4 regions of the Geodermatophilus sp. Leaf369 genome follow, and region 2 is predicted to be linked to each of the others. Evidence: riboswitches for the same ligand, from Rfam matches in the RefSeq annotation. Region 2 holds a riboswitch; each other region holds the start of a gene.
The links. Region 2 has a riboswitch for S-adenosylmethionine ahead of thrC (threonine synthase). Riboswitches for the same ligand answer to the same signal wherever they lie in the genome.
Positions count from the first base shown of each region.

Region 1: another riboswitch for S-adenosylmethionine. It lies ahead of ASG36_RS10385 (amino acid ABC transporter permease); the one in region 2 lies ahead of thrC (threonine synthase).
Region 3: another riboswitch for S-adenosylmethionine. It lies ahead of ASG36_RS10980 (bifunctional o-acetylhomoserine/o-acetylserine sulfhydrylase); the one in region 2 lies ahead of thrC (threonine synthase).
Region 4: another riboswitch for S-adenosylmethionine. It lies ahead of ASG36_RS10360 (aminotransferase class V-fold PLP-dependent enzyme); the one in region 2 lies ahead of thrC (threonine synthase).

Region 1 covers NZ_LMQA01000002.1:323,980-328,182, reverse strand. The annotation lists gene ASG36_RS10390 (FAD/NAD(P)-binding domain-containing protein) at 1-1,702, opposite strand, end outside; SAM riboswitch class IV at 1,915-2,026, shown strand; gene ASG36_RS10385 (amino acid ABC transporter permease) at 2,272-3,267, shown strand; gene ASG36_RS10380 (amino acid ABC transporter ATP-binding protein) at 3,264-4,043, shown strand; gene ASG36_RS10375 (ABC transporter substrate-binding protein) at 4,121-4,203, shown strand, end outside.
Region 2 covers NZ_LMQA01000001.1:1,164,677-1,168,879, forward strand. The annotation lists gene ASG36_RS05770 (hypothetical protein) at 1-399, opposite strand, end outside; gene thrC (threonine synthase) at 432-1,727, opposite strand; SAM riboswitch class I at 1,746-1,873, opposite strand; gene ASG36_RS05780 (Cof-type HAD-IIB family hydrolase) at 1,921-2,742, shown strand; gene ASG36_RS05785 (ABC transporter permease) at 2,752-3,630, opposite strand; gene ASG36_RS05790 (alpha/beta fold hydrolase) at 3,627-4,203, opposite strand, start outside.
Region 3 covers NZ_LMQA01000002.1:442,508-446,710, reverse strand. The annotation lists gene ASG36_RS10990 (ABC transporter ATP-binding protein) at 1-1,280, shown strand, start outside; gene ASG36_RS10985 (hypothetical protein) at 1,306-1,809, shown strand; SAM riboswitch class IV at 1,854-1,971, shown strand; gene ASG36_RS10980 (bifunctional o-acetylhomoserine/o-acetylserine sulfhydrylase) at 2,013-3,305, shown strand; gene ASG36_RS10975 (homoserine O-acetyltransferase) at 3,307-4,203, shown strand, end outside.
Region 4 covers NZ_LMQA01000002.1:317,526-321,728, reverse strand. The annotation lists gene ASG36_RS10365 (OsmC family protein) at 1-182, opposite strand, end outside; gene ASG36_RS10360 (aminotransferase class V-fold PLP-dependent enzyme) at 247-1,611, opposite strand; SAM riboswitch class IV at 1,650-1,762, opposite strand; gene ASG36_RS10355 (MetQ/NlpA family ABC transporter substrate-binding protein) at 1,825-2,646, opposite strand; gene ASG36_RS10350 (methionine ABC transporter permease) at 2,670-3,329, opposite strand; gene ASG36_RS10345 (methionine ABC transporter ATP-binding protein) at 3,326-4,203, opposite strand, start outside.

The sequences.
Region 1 (4,203 bases), on a different contig from region 2:
TCCAGAACCCGACCGCTGACACCCGCGTCGAAGGAACGCCCTGCGCGGACACCAGCCGGAACCCGGCGTCCACGTGCAGCCGGCCCGAGCCGGCCTGCTCCGCGGCCACCCCGCGCGCCAGCAGCGCACGCAGCAGCGGGTCGGTGGTGCGCCCGACGTCGACGGCCGGCACTCGGGCCTCGACCAGCGCGGTCGCCGTCGTCACCGTGTCGGTGCTCGACGAGCGGGCGACCCAGCGGCCGTCCTCCAGACCCACGACGGTGTCGGCGCCGGTGAACCGGACGAGGCCGGCCTCGGACAGCGCGAGGAGCTCCTCCAGCCGCGGGGACGGCGGGCCGCTGGCGAGGTGGCTGAACAGGTTCATCCACCAGCCGCTGACGTCCTCCCGCTCCGAGCGGGGGGTCAGCCGGCCGGCCCGCACCAGCCCGGCGATGGTCCCGTGGCAGAACAGCAGCGCGGTGAACACCGCCTGGTCGGCGCTGTGTGCGGGGTCGGCGGCGCGGGCGAGGTCGGCGCGGACGTAGCCGCGCACCCACTCCTGGAGCTCCTCGTCGGAGGAGAACCGCGCGCCGGCCAACGGCCGGTCCAGCCGAGCGAGGTCGAACCGGTCGGCGGGGTCGGGGACGGCGGCGGCGACCAGCTCGGTCAGGTCGTCGGTGGCCGCGTACGCCTCGGCGAACTCCGCCCACGGCATCGCGACCCGCTCCGGGTGGGCCCGGAACAGCTCGGTGTGGTGCGCCCAGCCCAGCTCCCGGGCGATCACCGGTCCGAGGTCGGCGCGCAGGTCCAGCTGCCGGTCGCCGAAGCGCGCGGTGAGCGCGTCGGGGGTGAAGAACCGCAGCGGCACCGGCGGGCCGGCCCACGGGTAGCCCAGCTTGGCCTTGTAGGGGGTGCCCCGGCGGGAGCCCACGTGCAGCACCGGCTCGGCACCCGACGGGCGGTAGACCAGCCGGCCGTCGGCGTCCCGCTCGTGCACCCCGCCGCGACCCCCGGTGAGCAGCGTGACCAGGTCGACGAAGGCCAGCCCGGCGCCGCGCACCAGCACGTCCTCCCCCGGCTGGAGCACCGAGAGGTCGAGGTCGGCGGTGTACGCGGTCGGCACGTGGGTCAGTCCGGCCGCGGCGGCGGCGGCGCCGAGGGCGGTCTCCTCGTCGGTGGCCGTGCGGTCCAGGTGCCCCTGGGCGAGCACGACGGTGTCCGCGCGCAGCGTCCCGCCGTCCTCGAGCCGCAGCTCCACACCGTGCGGGTGCTCGACGAGGTCGACGACCCGGGTGGCGTGCCGGTGCAGGGCCAGCCCCGGCACGGCGGCCAGGGAGTCGAGCACCCAGGACAGGTAGGCGCTGACCAGAGTGCGCGGGGGGAAGGTGTCCGAGGTGAGCCGCCGGGCGAGCTCGCCGACCGGACCGGGCAGCCCGACCCCCACCTGCTCGGCCCACTCCCACACCGTGGCCGACGTCACCACCCGCTCGGGCACCGTCACCGAGTCGTCGGGCAGCACGGTCACGTCGCGCACCAGTGAGTTGGCCCACAACAGGTCGGACTGGTCGGTCCGCCAGACCCGACCGGCACCCGGCGGGAACGGGTCGACCAGGTGCACGTCGAGGCGGCGGCCGTCGGCGTGGGCGAGGAGCCGCTCGAGCACGCCGAGGGCGGTGGGGCCGGCCCCGACGAGGGCGACGGTGAGGGAGGACGTGCTGGTCACAGGGGTGCTCCGGAGCTGGAGACGGGCGGTGGGCGCAGGCTCAGGCAGGTCGACAGAGCGCGCTGCCGGTGCGCCGGAGGTCGACGTGCCGACGACGGACGAGCGGCTGGTCGGGCACGGGGACCTCCTCTCCGGGGCGGGCGGACGGATCCATTCTCCACCAAGTCGATCGGATTTGACGACTGAGCGTTCGAGGTCCTAACTTCTCCGCAGGTCCTGAGTACCAGCTGCAAGCCCCGGCTCGCTGGTCGGCAACCCTCCGCTGCGGTGGGGTGCCCCGGGTGACGACCTGGCGACGGCGATCGACTGTCGCAAGCGCAGCCCCGCCTCGTCGGCGGGGGACGAGGAGACGACATGGCCCAGCACTCGACCGCCCTGCGGTCCGCGGGGCGTCCTGCGCTCCTCCTGGTCGGGCGGCCGGTCATCGACCTGGTCCGCACCGACAGCGCGCTCTGTCGCTGACCCGACCGCGCCCCCCTCCCCCGGCCTCTGCCCGGGGACCTCGGACGACCCCTCTCCTGGAGCTCCCCCATGTCCCGACCCCTCCTGCTCGACGCCAGAGGCCCGCGATGACCGCCCTGCAGACCCGCCCGTCGGAGTCCGCCGTCCCACCCGCGGGCACGCCCTACGACCGGTTCACGGTGGTCAAGGCGAGGAACCCCGGCCGCTGGGCGGCCACCGCCGTGGTCGCGGTGCTGCTGGCGATGGTGCTGAACTCGCTGATCACCAACCCGCGGTGGGAGTGGGACGTCGTCCTGGCCTACCTCGGCGAGGTCTCGATCGTCCGCGGGGTCTGGACGACGATCCAGCTCACCCTGATCACCGCGGTGCTCGGGTTCGCCCTGGGCACGGTGCTGGCGCTCATGCGGCTGTCGCGCTCGCCGCTGCTGCGGTCGGTGAGCTGGGGGTACACCTGGATCTTCCGGTCCGTGCCGCTGATCCTGCAGCTGCTGCTCTGGTACAACCTCGCCTACCTGTACCAGACCATCGACCTGGGCATCCCGTTCGGACCGTCGTTCGCCAGCTTCGAGACGCTGTCGCTGATCGACAAGTTCGGCGCCGCGATCCTGGGCCTGGGCCTGCACCAGGCCGCCTACTCCGCCGAGATCGTGCGGGCCGGCATCCTCTCGGTCGACCAGGGCCAGCACGAGGCCGCTGCCAGCCTCGGCATCCCGCGCCGCCGGCAGTCCACCAAGATCGTGCTGCCGCAGGCGATGCGCACCATCGTGCCCACCGCGGTCAACGAGATCATCGGCCTGTTCAAGGGCACCTCGATCGTCTACGTGCTGGCCCTGGGCGAGCTGTTCTACACCGTCAGCGTCATCTACGGCCGCACCCAGCGGGTGCTCCCGATGCTCGTCGTGGCCGCGATCTGGTACATCGTGCTCACCACGGTGGTCACCGTCATCCAGTACTACGTGGAGCGGTACTACGCCAAGGGCGCCGTCCGCACGCTGCCACCGACACCCCTGCAACGGCTGCGCGGCAACCTCACCGCGGGCATCTCCCGGGTACGCCCCACCGGTGCCGCCGCGACCTCCGGCCAGGACCCGGTGACCCGATGACCGCCGTCGAGACCCGTCCCGGTCGCGTCGAGGTGCACGGGGTGCACAAGTCCTTCGGCACGAACGAGGTGCTGCACGGCGTCGACCTCGTGGTCGAACCGGGCAGCGTGACCGTCGTCCTCGGGCCCTCGGGGTCGGGCAAGTCGACCCTGCTGCGGTCGATCAACCACCTGGAGACCGTGGACCGGGGCTTCGTCGCCCTGGACGGCGAACTCGTCGGCTACCGCCGGAAGGGCGACAAGCTGCACGAGCTCAAGGAGAAGGACCTGCTGCGCCAGCGCACCCGGTTCGGCTTTGTCTTCCAGTCCTTCAACCTCTTCCCGCACCTCACCGCGCTGCAGAACGTCACCGAGGCCCCGGTCTCGGCGCAGGGCCGGGACCGGCGCGAGGTGGAGGCCGAGGCACGGGAGCTGCTGGCCCGGGTCGGGCTGGCCGACAAGGCCGACGCACACCCCCGGCAGCTCTCCGGCGGGCAGCAGCAGCGGGTCGCCATCGCCCGGGCGCTGGCCATGAAGCCCGCGGTGCTGCTCTTCGACGAGCCCACCTCGGCGCTGGACCCCGAGCTGGTCGGCGAGGTGCTCGCCGTCATCGCCGACCTGGCCCGCACCGGCACCACGATGATCGTGGTCACCCACGAGATCGGCTTCGCCCGCCAGGCCGCCGACCAGATCGTCTTCATGGACGAGGGCCGCGTCGTCGAGCAGGGCACCCCCGCGCAGGTCCTCGACGACCCGCAGCACGAACGGACCAAGGCCTTCCTGGCCAAGGTCCTGTAGCCCCACCCCCCCAGGTCCCGGACGGCGCGCCCGCGCCGTCCGTCGTAGAAGCACGCCCCGAAGAGGAAGAACCCCCCGTGACTGCACACCTGCGACGCAGCACCGTCGCCTTGTCCCTGGCCACCGCCGCACTCCTGGCCCTCGGGGCGTGCAGCAGCAG
Region 2 (4,203 bases):
GGCTGCCAGCACGGTGGCGACGACGGCCCCGAGCAGCCCCGCGACCAGGATGAACGGCCACCAGAAGAAGCCCAGCAGCGGGACGCCGACCGAGAGCGCGGCCGGGGACGACCCGCCGACCCACAGCCCGGCCCACGCCCAGGGCACCACCACCCACAGCGCGACGACGGCGGACCAGCGCGCCTCGACACCGGGGCGTCGCCGTCCGACCCGCAGCGCGGTGCCGACGACCACGGCCAGCGCGAGCACCAGGACCGCGGCACGGACGACGTCGTCGGGCCCCGGGGTGGCGTCCAGCCGGCCGCCGACCAGCGCGGTCACCAGGGTGACCAGGAGCAGGACGACGGCCAGCGCCCCGTGCCCGGCGAGCAGGGCCGGAGCCCAGGATCGGCCCGGCACCCGGGGAGGCGTGCCGGGGCCGTCCACGGGGGTCAGCTGATGAGCCCGGCCGCCCGGACCGACTTCAGCGAGGGGTCCACCCGGTGGGTGGGCCCGACGACCGGGGCGAGCGGGTCCAGGGTCTTCAGGCCCTCGCCGGTGTTGAGCACCACGGTCTCCTTCGCCGGGTCGAGCACCCCGCGCTCGACGAGCTGGCGCAGCACCGCCGTGGTCACCCCGCCCGCGGTCTCGGCGAACACGCCGGTGGTGCGGGCCAGGTCGCGGATGCCCTGGACGATCTCGGCGTCCCCGACCCGGCCGACCGAGCCGCCGGTGCGCCGGATGGCGTCCAGGGCGTAGGGGCCGTCGGCGGGGTTGCCGATGTTCAGCGACTTGGCGATCCCGGTGGGCTTGACCGGCTTGACGACGTCCCAGCCGTTCTCGAAGGCGGTGGCGATCGGGTCGCAGCCGGCCGACTGGGCGCCGTAGACGGTCCACTCGGTGTCGGCGACGATGCCGGCGGCGACCAGCTCGCGCCAGGCCTTGTCCACCTTGGTGAGCAGCGACCCCGAGGCCATCGGGATGACCACCTGGGCCGGGATGCGCCAGCCGAGCTGCTCGGCGATCTCGTACCCGACGGTCTTGGAGCCCTCGGCGTAGTAGGGCCGCACGTTCTGGTTGACGAACGCGCAGTCCTCGAACTCGTCGGTCTCGGCGAGCTCGCTGGTGAGCCGGTTGACGTCGTCGTAGGAGCCGTCGACGGCGACCAGCGTCTGGCCGTAGACCGCGGACTGGACGATCTTGCCCGGCTCGAGGTCGCTGGGCACGAACACGAAGGAGGGCAGCCCGGTGCGGGCGGCGTGCGCGGCGACGGAGTTGGCCAGGTTGCCGGTGGAGGCGCAGGCGATCTTCGCGTAGCCGAAGCCCCTGGCCGCGGTGGCGGCCAGGCTGACGACGCGGTCCTTGAAGGAGTGCGTCGGGTTGGCCGAGTCGTCCTTGACCCACAGCGGGGCGGTGAAGCCCAGCTCGTCACCGAGGCGCTGGGCGCGCACGAGCGGGGTCATGCCGGGGTCGAGGCTGACCCGGGACTCGGGGTCCTGACCGGTGGGCAGCAGCGCGGAGTAGCGCCAGATGTTCTGCGGGCCGGCCTCGATCTGCTCGCGGGTCACCGCGCGCATGAGCTCGGGGTCGTAGTCGACCTCGAGCGGGCCGAAGCACTCGGCGCAGGCGTGCTCGGCGATCAGGCCGAACGTGGCCCCGCAGTTGCGGCACACCAGGCCGCGGGCGGGGTTGGTCGGGATGGGCTGGGTGGAGCGCTGGGCAGCGACTCCAGCAACAGGAGCGGTCATGGTCATACGACGACTACCTCCTCATCTTCCCCGCGTCGGGCCGTCGAGCCGCGCAGGACGGAAGGGGCACCTGCTGCGCGCACGAGTGCGCACGGTGGTTGCCGGGGCTTCAGCGGGCCGTGTCCCTCTGCCCCTCTGGATGAGTGGAACGGCGCCACCGTACCGGAACCGGGGCTCCGGCAGGATGACCTGCATGGCCGCTGCGATCGTCTACACCGACCTCGACGGCACGATGGTGGGACCGCGCGGCTCCTTCTTCCACACCGCCGGACGCGAGCTCACCGACTCCCCCGCCGGCGCCCTGCTGGACCTGCACCGGTCCGGCATCCCGCTGGTGCTGGTCTCCGGGCGCACCCACGCGCAGCTGCTGGAGGCCGGCCGGGTCTTCGCCGTCGACGGGCACGTCGCCGAGCTCGGCTCGCTGGTCAGCTGGGACGGCGGCCGGGAGACGCACCTGCTCACCGGCGCACTGCCCGACGAGCACGAGGGCCGGACGCCGATGGACGTCCTGGCCGGCCTCGGCGTGGTCGACGCCCTGGTCGCCGAGCACCCCGGCCGGCTGGAGTGGCACGCGCCCTGGCACGCGACGCACGCCGCCGACGCGCTGCTGCGCGGCTGGGTGGACACCGTCGCCGTCGACGGCTGGTTGGCCGAGCGGGGCTGGGGGTGGCTGACCGTCAAGGACAACGGGAGGGTGCCGCGCACCTCGCGGATGACGCTGGCCGACCACGAGGGCGACCCGCACGTCTACCACCTGATGCCGCGGGGGATCGACAAGGGCGCCGCCATCACCTGGGACCTCGCGCGCCGCGGCATCGACCCGGTCGACGCCGTCGCCGTCGGGGACTCCGTCAGCGACCTGGAGATGGCACCCGCGGTCGGCCGCCTGTGGATCACCGCCAACGGCGCCGCCGTCCCGGGCATGACCGAGGCCACCGCCGCCCTCGCGAACGTCACCGTGACCGACGCCCCGATGGGCGAGGGCTGGGCCCAGGCCGTCCGCGCCTCCCTCTGACGCGCGCGGCTACGAGGTGACGTCGCGCCGGGAGAAGTGCCGGAAGGCCAGGGCGGTGAAGACGGCGGCGTAGAGCAGCGACTGGACGACGCCGCGGTAGAGGTCGCCGCTGTCGATCGGGGTCTGCAGCAGGTCGGTCCAGGCGAACTCCTCGGCGGTCGGGAAGTAGTCGCGGACGGCGCCGAGCTGCTCGACCTGGTCGAGGATCGCGAAGACGAACATGGTGAACACCGAGCCACCGACGGCGGCCAGGGGCGCGTCGGTGACCGTGGACAGCCAGAACGCCAGGGTGCCGACGACGAGCAGGTGGACGGCGAGGTAGCCGACCATCCCGGCCAGCCGCAGCAGCCCGTCGGCCTGCCCGATGCTGATCCCGATCGGGGTCTGGATGTCGGAGAACCCGAACGCGATCCCGCCGGCGACGACGGCGACCACCGTGACGGTCAGCAGCGCGGACACCGAGAGCACCAGGGCGGCCAGCCACTTCTGCCGGAGCAGCCGCATCCGGGGCACCGGCGTCGCCAGGGCGTACCGCAGCGAGCCCCACTGGGCCTCGCTGGCCACGGTGTCGCCGAAGAACAGCGCGTACACCACGACCAGGAAGAACGACGTGGTCGCGAACAGCACGAAGAGCGTGAAGTTCAGCCCGGACGACGTGGCGACGTCGACCAGGTTGAGCCGGCTGTTGGCCTGCGCGTCCTCGCTGGCACCGAGCTGCAGGGCGGCGATGAGCACCAGCGGCAGGGCGACCATCAGGGCGAAGACCCCGATGGTGCGCCGCCGCTTGAACTGCCGGCGCAGCTCCACCGAGAGCCGCAGGGTGCGTTCGGGGCGGTACCCGGCGACGGCGCCGGTGGACTGGACGGTGGACCCGGTCGTGCTGCTCATGACTCCCCCACCAGCGACAGGAACGCGTCCTCGAGGCGACGACGCGGGGTGACCTGGTCGACGCCGATGCCGGCTCCGACCAGGGCGGCGACGGCGGCCGCCCGGCTGGTTCCGCCGAGGTCGACGACCAGCCCCTCGTCGGCCCGCTCGACCGAGGCACCGTCCAGGGACTCCAGGACGGTGACCGCCCGGTCGGTGTCGGCGTCGTCGGCGAGCACGACCAGCACGGCACCACCGGTGCCGATGATCTCCTCGACCGTGCCCTCGGCGACCTTCTGGCCCTTGGCCATCACGACGACGTGGGAGCAGGTCTGCTCGATCTCGGCCAGCAGGTGGCTGCTCACGATGACCGTGCGACCGGTCTTCGCGTAGTCCTGCAGCACCTCGCGCATGGCGTGGATCTGCGGCGGGTCCAGCCCGTTGGTCGGCTCGTCGAGCACCAGCAGGTCGGGCAGGCCGAGCATGGCCTGGGCGATGGCCACCCGCTGGCGCATGCCCTGGGAGTAGGAGCGCACCCGCTTGTCCAGCGCCGTCCCGAGGCCGGCGATCTCGATCGCCTCCTCCAGGTGCGCG
Region 3 (4,203 bases), on a different contig from region 2:
CGCTGAGCTGGCGGCTGTCCCTGCTCTCCCTCGTCGTGCTGCCGCCGGCGATCTGGCTGACCCGCCGGGTCGCGCTGATGCGCCGCGAGGTCACCGCCGCCCGCCAGCGCCGGATGGCCGACATGCAGACCCAGGTCGAGGAGGGCCTGTCTATCTCCGGCGTCCAGCTGGGCAAGACCCTGGGCACCGGTCCGGCACAGTCCGCCCGCTTCGCCGACACCTCGGCCGACCTGGTCGCCCTCGAGGTGCGCTCCCAGCTCGCCGGTCGCTGGCGGATGGCCACCATGAGCATCGTCTTCGCCGGCATCCCCGCGCTGATCTACCTGTTCGCCGGGCTGCCGGCGACCTCGGGCGGGATGACGATCGGCACCCTGGTCGCCTTCACCGCGCTGCAGGGCACGCTGTTCCGCCCGCTCATGGGCCTGCTCGACGTCGGCGTGCAGCTGACCAGCTCGATGGCCCTGTTCAGCCGGGTGTTCGAGTACCTCGACCTGCCGGTGGACATCGCCGACCCCGAGACGCCGCAGACCCTCGCCGCGGCACGCGGTGAGGTCCGGCTGGAGCACGTCGGCTTCCACTACGGCGACCCCGGGCGGCCGGCGCTCACCGACGTCGACCTCGTCGTCCCGGCGGGCAGCACGCTGGCCCTGGTCGGGGAGACCGGATCGGGCAAGACCACGCTGGCCTCGCTGGTCAGCCGGCTCAACGACGTGACCGCGGGGCGGGTGACCATCGACGGCGTCGACGTCCGCGACCTGTCGCTGGCCGAGCTGGCCCGGGTGGTCGGCGTGGTCAGCCAGGAGACCTACCTGCTGCACACCACGATCCGGGAGAACCTCCGGTACGCGAAGCCCGACGCCACCGACGCCGAGATCGAGGACGCCGCCCGCCGGGCCCAGGTGCACGCAGTGATCGCGGCGCTGCCCGACGGCTACGACACCCTCGTCGGCGCTCGCGGGCACCGGTTCTCCGGCGGGGAGAAGCAGCGGCTGGCCATCGCCCGCACGCTGCTGCGCGACCCCCGGGTGCTGGTGCTCGACGAGGCCACCAGCGCGCTGGACAACGAGACCGAGCGCGCCGTGCAGGCCGCGCTGGACGAGGTCGCCCGCGGCCGGACGACGATCACCATCGCCCACCGGCTGTCCACCGTCCGGGACGCCGACACCATCGCGGTGCTGGCCCACGGCCGGGTCGTCGAGCAGGGCAGCCACGACGAGCTGGTCGCCCACGGCGGCCGGTACGCGGCTCTGGCCGGTTCGCCGGTGGGCGTTCCCGCCTGACCCGGCGGGGGCTAGCGTCGGTCGGGTGCCCGCACCCGCCGACCCCGCCGTGGCCGCGCGCTGGGAACGCCTGTGCGCCCTGCTCGACGACGACGAGCACCTCTGGCCCGCCGTCCGGCAGGCGCTGCTCGACCCCGCCGGCTACCTGGCGGCCCGGGCCGGCAGCCCGCTGGCCCCCACCGACCCGGCCGACGTCGACCCGTGGGTCGCGCTGATCGACGGCCTGGACGACGCCGGCGCGCTGGCCTACCTCGACCCCGGCGACCAGGGCGAGGAGCTCGCCGAGGCCCTCGCCGCGCTGCCCCGGGTGGTCCGCGCCAGGGTCGACCTGGGCCCGGTCACCGACACCGACGGCGACGTGCCCACCGCGGTGCGGGCGGCCGATGCGGTGCTCGCCCCCGCCGGGCTCTGCCTGGTGCACCTGCACGAGGACGACGACGCACACCCGCTGGTCGTCGTCCGGGCCGTCGACCACGCCGAGATCACCGCCACCGCGCAGGCCCTGGGGCACCGGACCGACCTGGACTGAGCCCACGGGTGCAGGCCCCGCCCGGGCGTCCTACGATCGGCACGGCTCACGAGAGGCAGCGACAAGCACCTGGCTGGCTGCCCGGCAACCGCTACTCCGTCTGCGGTGCTCCAGGGGAAGAGCCGGTGTGGACGGCGCCCGCCGTCCGCGCAACCGACGGAGCGCCCGCTCGCCCGGGCCTCCCGACACAGGAGGACGTGGCCATGACCGACCCCAGCGGCTGGAGCTTCGAGACCCGGCAGATCCACGCCGGCACGAGCCCCGACCCCACCACCGGCGCCCGCGCACTGCCCATCTACGCGACCACGAGCTACCAGTTCCGCGACAGCCAGCACGCCGCGGACCTGTTCGCCCTCGCCGAGATGGGCAACATCTACACCCGGATCATGAACCCGACGCAGGACGCGCTGGAGCAGCGCGTGGCGTCCCTGGAGGGCGGCGTAGCCGCCCTGGCGGTGTCCTCGGGGCAGGCTGCGGAGACGCTGTCGATCCTCAACCTGGCCGAGGCCGGCGACCACGTCGTGGCCTCCGCCTCCCTGTACGGCGGCACGTACAACCTGCTGCACCACTCGCTGCCGAAGATGGGCATCACCGTCTCCTTCGTCGAGGACCCCGACGACCCGCAGGCCTGGCAGTCGCTGGTCCAGGACAACACCAAGGCCTTCTACGCCGAGACGATCGGCAACCCCAAGGGCGACGTGCTGGACATCTCCGCGGTCAGCGAGGTCGCCCACCGCAACGGCGTCCCGCTGATCGTGGACAACACCGTCGCCACCCCCTTCCTGATCCGGCCCATCGAGTTCGGCGCCGACGTCGTCGTGCACTCGGCGACGAAGTACCTGGGCGGGCACGGCACGGCCGTGGCCGGCGTGATCGTCGACAGCGGCAACTTCGACTGGACCGCGGGCAAGCACCCCGGCTTCACCACCCCCGACCCGACGTACCACGGCGTGGTCTACGCCGACCTCGGTGCACCGGCGTTCGCGCTCAAGGCCCGGGTGCAGCTGCTGCGCGACCTCGGCCCGGCCATTTCGCCGTTCAACGCCTTCCTCGTGGTGCAGGGCATCGAGACCCTGTCGCTGCGCATGGAGCGGCACATCGCCAACGCGCAGAAGGTCGCCGAGTGGCTGGAGACCCGCGAGGAGGTGGAGTCGGTGCACTACGCCGGGCTGCCCTCCTCGCGCTGGTACGAGGCGGGCAGGAAGTACGCCCCGCTGGGCACCGGTGCCGTGCTGGCCTTCGAGATCGTCGGGGGCGTCGCGGCCGGCAAGGCGTTCGTGGAGGCCCTGGAGCTGCACAGCCACGTGGCCAACATCGGCGACGTGCGCAGCCTGGTCATCCACCCGGCGTCCACCACGCACTCGCAGCTGACCCCGGAGGAGCAGGTCACCACCGGTGTCACCCCGGGCCTGGTGCGCCTGGCCGTCGGCCTGGAGGGGATCGAGGACATCCTCGCCGACCTCGACGCCGGCTTCCGCGCCGCGAAGGCAGCCTGAGGTGACGGGGGTCCGGGAGACCTCGTCCCGGACCCCCCTCCGGTCCGGCGGGTGGGTCGAGGGCGACCCGTCCGGTGACCGGCAGTTCCTGGACCTGGGCCCGCTGGACCTGGAGCGCGGGGGCGCCCTGCCCGCCGTCCGGGTCGCCTACGAGACGTGGGGGACCCTCGCCGCCGACGGGTCCAACGCGGTGCTCGTCGAGCACGCACTCACCGGGGACAGCCACGTCGTCGGCCCCACCGGGCCCGGCCAGCCGACCCCGGGCTGGTGGGACGGCCTGATCGGCGACGGCGCCCCGCTGGCCGACCGGTTCGTCGTCTGCGCGAACGTGCTGGGCGGCTGCCAGGGCACCACCGGCCCGTCGTCGACCGCGCCGGACGGCCGGCCATGGGGGTCGCGCTTCCCCGCGGTCACCATCGCCGACCAGGTCGCCGTCGAGCGCCGGCTGGCCGAGGCGCTCGGGGTGGACCGCTGGTCGGCCGTGATCGGCGGGTCGATGGGCGGCATGCGGGCCCTGGAGTGGGCGGTCGCGCACCCGAACCGGGTCGAGCGGCTGTTCTTCCTGGCCTCGGGCGCGGTGGCCACCGCCGACCAGATCGGCACCCAGACCACCCAGCAGACCGCGGTCACCACCGACCCGCGGTGGGCCGGCGGGGACTACGCGGCCGGCGAGGGCCCGGTCGCCGGGCTCGGCACGGCCCGGCGGATCGCGCACCTGACCTACCGCAGCGCCGAGGAGCTGGAGACCCGGTTCTCCACCGTCGTCCAGCCCGACGGGCGGTTTGCCGTGGCCAGCTACCTGGACCACCACGCCGCCAAGCTCGCCGCCCGGTTCGACGCCGGCAGCTACGTGGTGCTCACCGAGGCGATGAACACCTGGGACGTCGGCCGCGGCCGC
Region 4 (4,203 bases), on a different contig from region 2:
CTCAGCGCCGCCAGCACGTAGGACAGCGGGCTCGGCGAGGAGTCCGCGCCGCCGAAGGCCGGGTAGGTGTCGACGTCGAAGACGTGGCCGGCGTCGCCGCCGACGGTGATCTGCTGGGCGACGCCGGTGCCCTCCGCGTGGTGGGTGAAGGGGACGACGCTCGCCTTGGGCCGGGTGGCCATGGTGGTTTCTCCTCGGGTCGTGGACGTGCTGTCCGCCGGGTTCGGCGGGGGTCTGTGCCGCGGTTCAGCGAGTCGGCGCGGGACCGCAACCGGCACCGCGGGCGACGGCGGCCAGGTCGGCCCCGGCCAGCCCGGCCAGCGGTCGGGGGTCGGCCACCGGCTGGTGCCTGCCCTCCACCACCGCGTACTCGACGGCCGGGCCGTCGGCGACGAACCGGGCGACCGCGTCGACCAGCCGGTCGACGTCGGCCGAGGACGTGCCGACCCCGACGCTGGCCCGCAGCGCACCGCCGGGGACGCCCAGCCGGGCGAGCAGCGGGTGCGCGCAGAACCGGCCGTCGCGCACCCCGATGCCGTGCTCGGCGGACAGGTACGCGGCCACCAGCCCGGGGTCGGCGCCTGCGACGGTGAAGCTGACGACGCCGGTGGGGTCGACCGAGTCCGACCAGATGCGCAGCAGCCGGACGCCCGGGACCGCAGTGAGCCCCTCGACCAGCCGGGTGCGCAGCGCCCGCTCGTGGTCCTCCAGCGCGCCGGGGGGCAGCGCAGCGAGGGCGTCGCAGGCCGCCGCCAAAGCGACCGCGCCCAGCACGTTGGGCGAGCCGCCCTCGTGCCGGTGCGGGGCGGGCACCCAGGTCGTCGTCGCCACCTCGACCTGGGCGACGGCGCCGCCGCCGGGCAGGTACGGCCGGCCGGTGTCCAGCCAGTCGCGGCGCCCGACCAGGGCGCCGGTGCCGAACGGGGCGTAGGCCTTGTGCCCGGAGAAGGCCACCCAGTCGGCGCCGGACTCGGCCAGGGAGAACCGCCGGTGCGGGACGAGCTGGGCCCCGTCGACCAGCACGAGCGCACCTGCGGCGTGGGCCAGCTCGGTCACCCGGCGCAGCGGGAGGGACTCCCCCGTCACGTTCGAGGCGCCGGTGACGGCGACCAGCACGTAGCGCCGGGCGGCCAGCGCCCCGGCCAGCAGCTCGAGGGTGCCGGCGACCGTCGGCGCCGCGGTGAGCACGTCGCACAGCTCGCGGGAGCGCTCCTGCCAGGGCAGCAGGTCCGCGTGGTGCTCGACGTCCAGCACCAGGACGGCGCCGTCGACGGGCAGGCAGCCGGCGAGCAGGGAGAGCGCGTCGGTGGTGTTGCGGGTCAGCACGCAGACGTCGTCCGCGCGGGCACCGACGAACGCCGCGACGGTGTCCCGGGCCGACTCGTAGAGCGCGGTGGAGACCTGGGAGAGGTAGCCCGCGCCGCGGTGCACGCTGGCGTAGAGCGGCAGCGCCTCGGCGACCCGGGCCGCGACCGCGGCCAGCGCGGGGGCGCTGGCCGCGACGTCGAGGTTGGCGTAGGTCGCGGTGCCGCCGTCGACCAGCGGGACGAGGGTGTCCGCGCCGGTGGTGGGCAGCAGGGGGGCGGTGCGGCAGTCGAGTGCGGTGGACATCGGGGAGCTCCTGGCCGTCAGGGGCCCGCACCTGGCGGGACCCGCGCTTGCGGCTGCGCTGCGCAGCCGCCAGGTCGTCACCCGGAGCACCCCGTCGCGGTGGAAGGGTTGCCGGCCAGCGAGCCGGGGCTTCGCGCTGGCACTCGTGACCTGCCAGCAGAGTGCCATGCGCGCGCGAAACCCGTCAAACCCGATCGAGCTGGTGGGGATTGCTCAGAACGCGGGGATGACCGCGCCGTCGTAGGTGTCCTCGATGAACTGGCGCACCTCGTCGGAGTGCAGCAGCTCCTCCAGGGTCTGGATGCGCTCGTCGCCCTCGTCACCGGCCCGCACGACCAGCAGGTTGGCGTTGGGGTTGCCCTCGGCCTCCTCCAGCGCCAGCGCGTCCTCGGCCGGGGTGAGGTCGGCGTCGATGGCGTAGTTGCCGTTGATCACCGCGATGTCGACGTCGGCCAGCGAGCGGGGCACCTGGGCGGCCTCGACCTCGGAGATCTGCAGGTCGACCGGGCTGCTCTCGACGTCCAGCGAGGTCGGGGCGGCGTCGCCGGTGTCGGCGAGCACCACGAGGTCGTTGGCCTCGAGCAGGCGCAGCGCGCGAGCGGCGTTGGTCGGGTCGTTGGGGATGGCCACCGTGGCGCCGTCGGGCAGGTCGGCGAGGTCGGTGAGGGAGTCGGAGTAGATGCCCAGGGGCTCGACGTGCACCGGCTCCAGGGCGGTGAAGTCGTAGCCGGCGGTGGCCTCCTGCTCCTCCAGGTAGGGGACGGTCTGGAAGAAGTTCGCATCCAGGGAGCCGTCGTCCAGGGCCACGTTGGGCTGGACGTAGTCGGTGAACTCGACGATGTCGAGGTCCAGCCCGGCGTCCTCGGCGAGGTTCTCGTCGATGAACCGCAGGATCTCGGCGTGCGGCACCGGGGAGGCGCCGACGCTGAGCGGTTCGTCGGCGGCGGACAGCTCGGCGTCCCCACCGCCGCAGGCGGCCAGCACGGCGGTCGCGGTGAGGGCGGACAGGGTCAGGGCGAGGCGACGGGAACGCACGGGGGTTCTCTCCAGGTGGGGGGTCATCGGCGCGCCAGGCGGCGCGCCCAGGTGTCGCCGCCGAACTGCAGCGCCTGGACGACGACGAGCAGCAGGGCGACGGTGAGCAGGGTGATGTCGGTGCGGAACTGCTGGTAGCCGAACCGGATGGCGAAGTCGCCGAGGCCGCCGCCGCCGATGGCGCCGGCCATGGCCGAGTAGCTGATCAGCGCGACGACGGTGACGGTGACGCCGGCGACGAGCGAGGGCAGCGCCTCGGGCAGCAGCACGGTGCGGACGACGTCGCGGCGGCGGGCGCCCATCGCCAGGGCGGCCTCGACCTTGCCGTGCGCGACCTCGCGCAGGCTGGTCTCGACCAGCCGGGCCAGGAACGGGACGGCGCCGATGGTGAGCGGCACGATCGCCGCGGTGGAGCCGATGGTGGTGCCGACCAGGCCGCGGGTCAGCGGGGCGACCAGGACCAGCAGGATGATGAACGGCAGCGAGCGGCCCAGGTTGACCAGCAGCCCGAGCACCCGGTTCAGCACCGGGTGCGGGGCCAGCGCGCGGGGCCCGGTGACGGTGAGCAGTACGCCCAGCGGGATGCCGAGCAGCACGGTGATGACGGCGGCGACGGCGACCATGTAGAGCGTCTCGCCGGTGGCGTCGAGGAGCTGGGGCCAGATGCGGGACCAGTCGCTCATCGGGCCGCTCCGGCCGCGACGCGCTCGACCCGGGAGCCCTCGGCGCGCAACCGTTCGAGCGCGGTGTCCAGGCCGCTCTGGTCGGTGCCGGTGACCCGCAGCAGCAGGCGACCGTGCCGGCCCCCGGCGACGGTCTCCACCGAGCCGCCGGCGACCTCGACGTCGAGCCCGAGCCCGCCGACCAGGGCCTGGAACACCCGGGTCTCCGGCGTCGCGTCGGTGACGGTGACCCGCACCAGGGTGCCGGTCTCCCTCTCGTCGGCGACCGGGGCGGGCAGCAGGGCCGCGGCCAGCGGGGAGTCGCCCCGGGCCAGCACCTCGTCGAGTCGGCCGCCGTCGACCACCCGACCGGCCTCCAGCAGCACCGCGGAGTCGCAGACGGCCTTGACCACGGCCATCTCGTGGGTGATGAGCAGGACGGTGAGGCCGAGTTCGTCGCGGACCCGCCGCAGCAGCTCCAGCACCCCGGTGGTGCTGGTCTGGTCCAGGGCCGAGGTGGCCTCGTCGCAGAGCAGCACGGTGGGCCGGGCAGCAAGGGCGCGGGCGATCGCCACCCGCTGCTTCTGCCCGCCGGAGAGCTGGCCGGGCCGGGCCGCGGCCCGCTCGCTCAACCCGACCAGGTCCAGCAGCTCCCCGGACCGGCGGCGCCGCTCGGCCCGACCGACCCCGGCCAGCTCCAGCGGGTGCTCGACGTTCTCCGCGGCCGTGCGGGAGTCCATGAGCTCGAAGTGCTGGAAGACCATCCCGATCGAGGTGCGGGCCTTCCGCACCTCGTCGGCGGAGAGGTCCGTGAGCACCCGCCCGTCGACGGTGACCGACCCGGAGGTGGGCCGCTCGAGCAGGTTCACCAGCCGGATGAGCGTGCTCTTGCCCG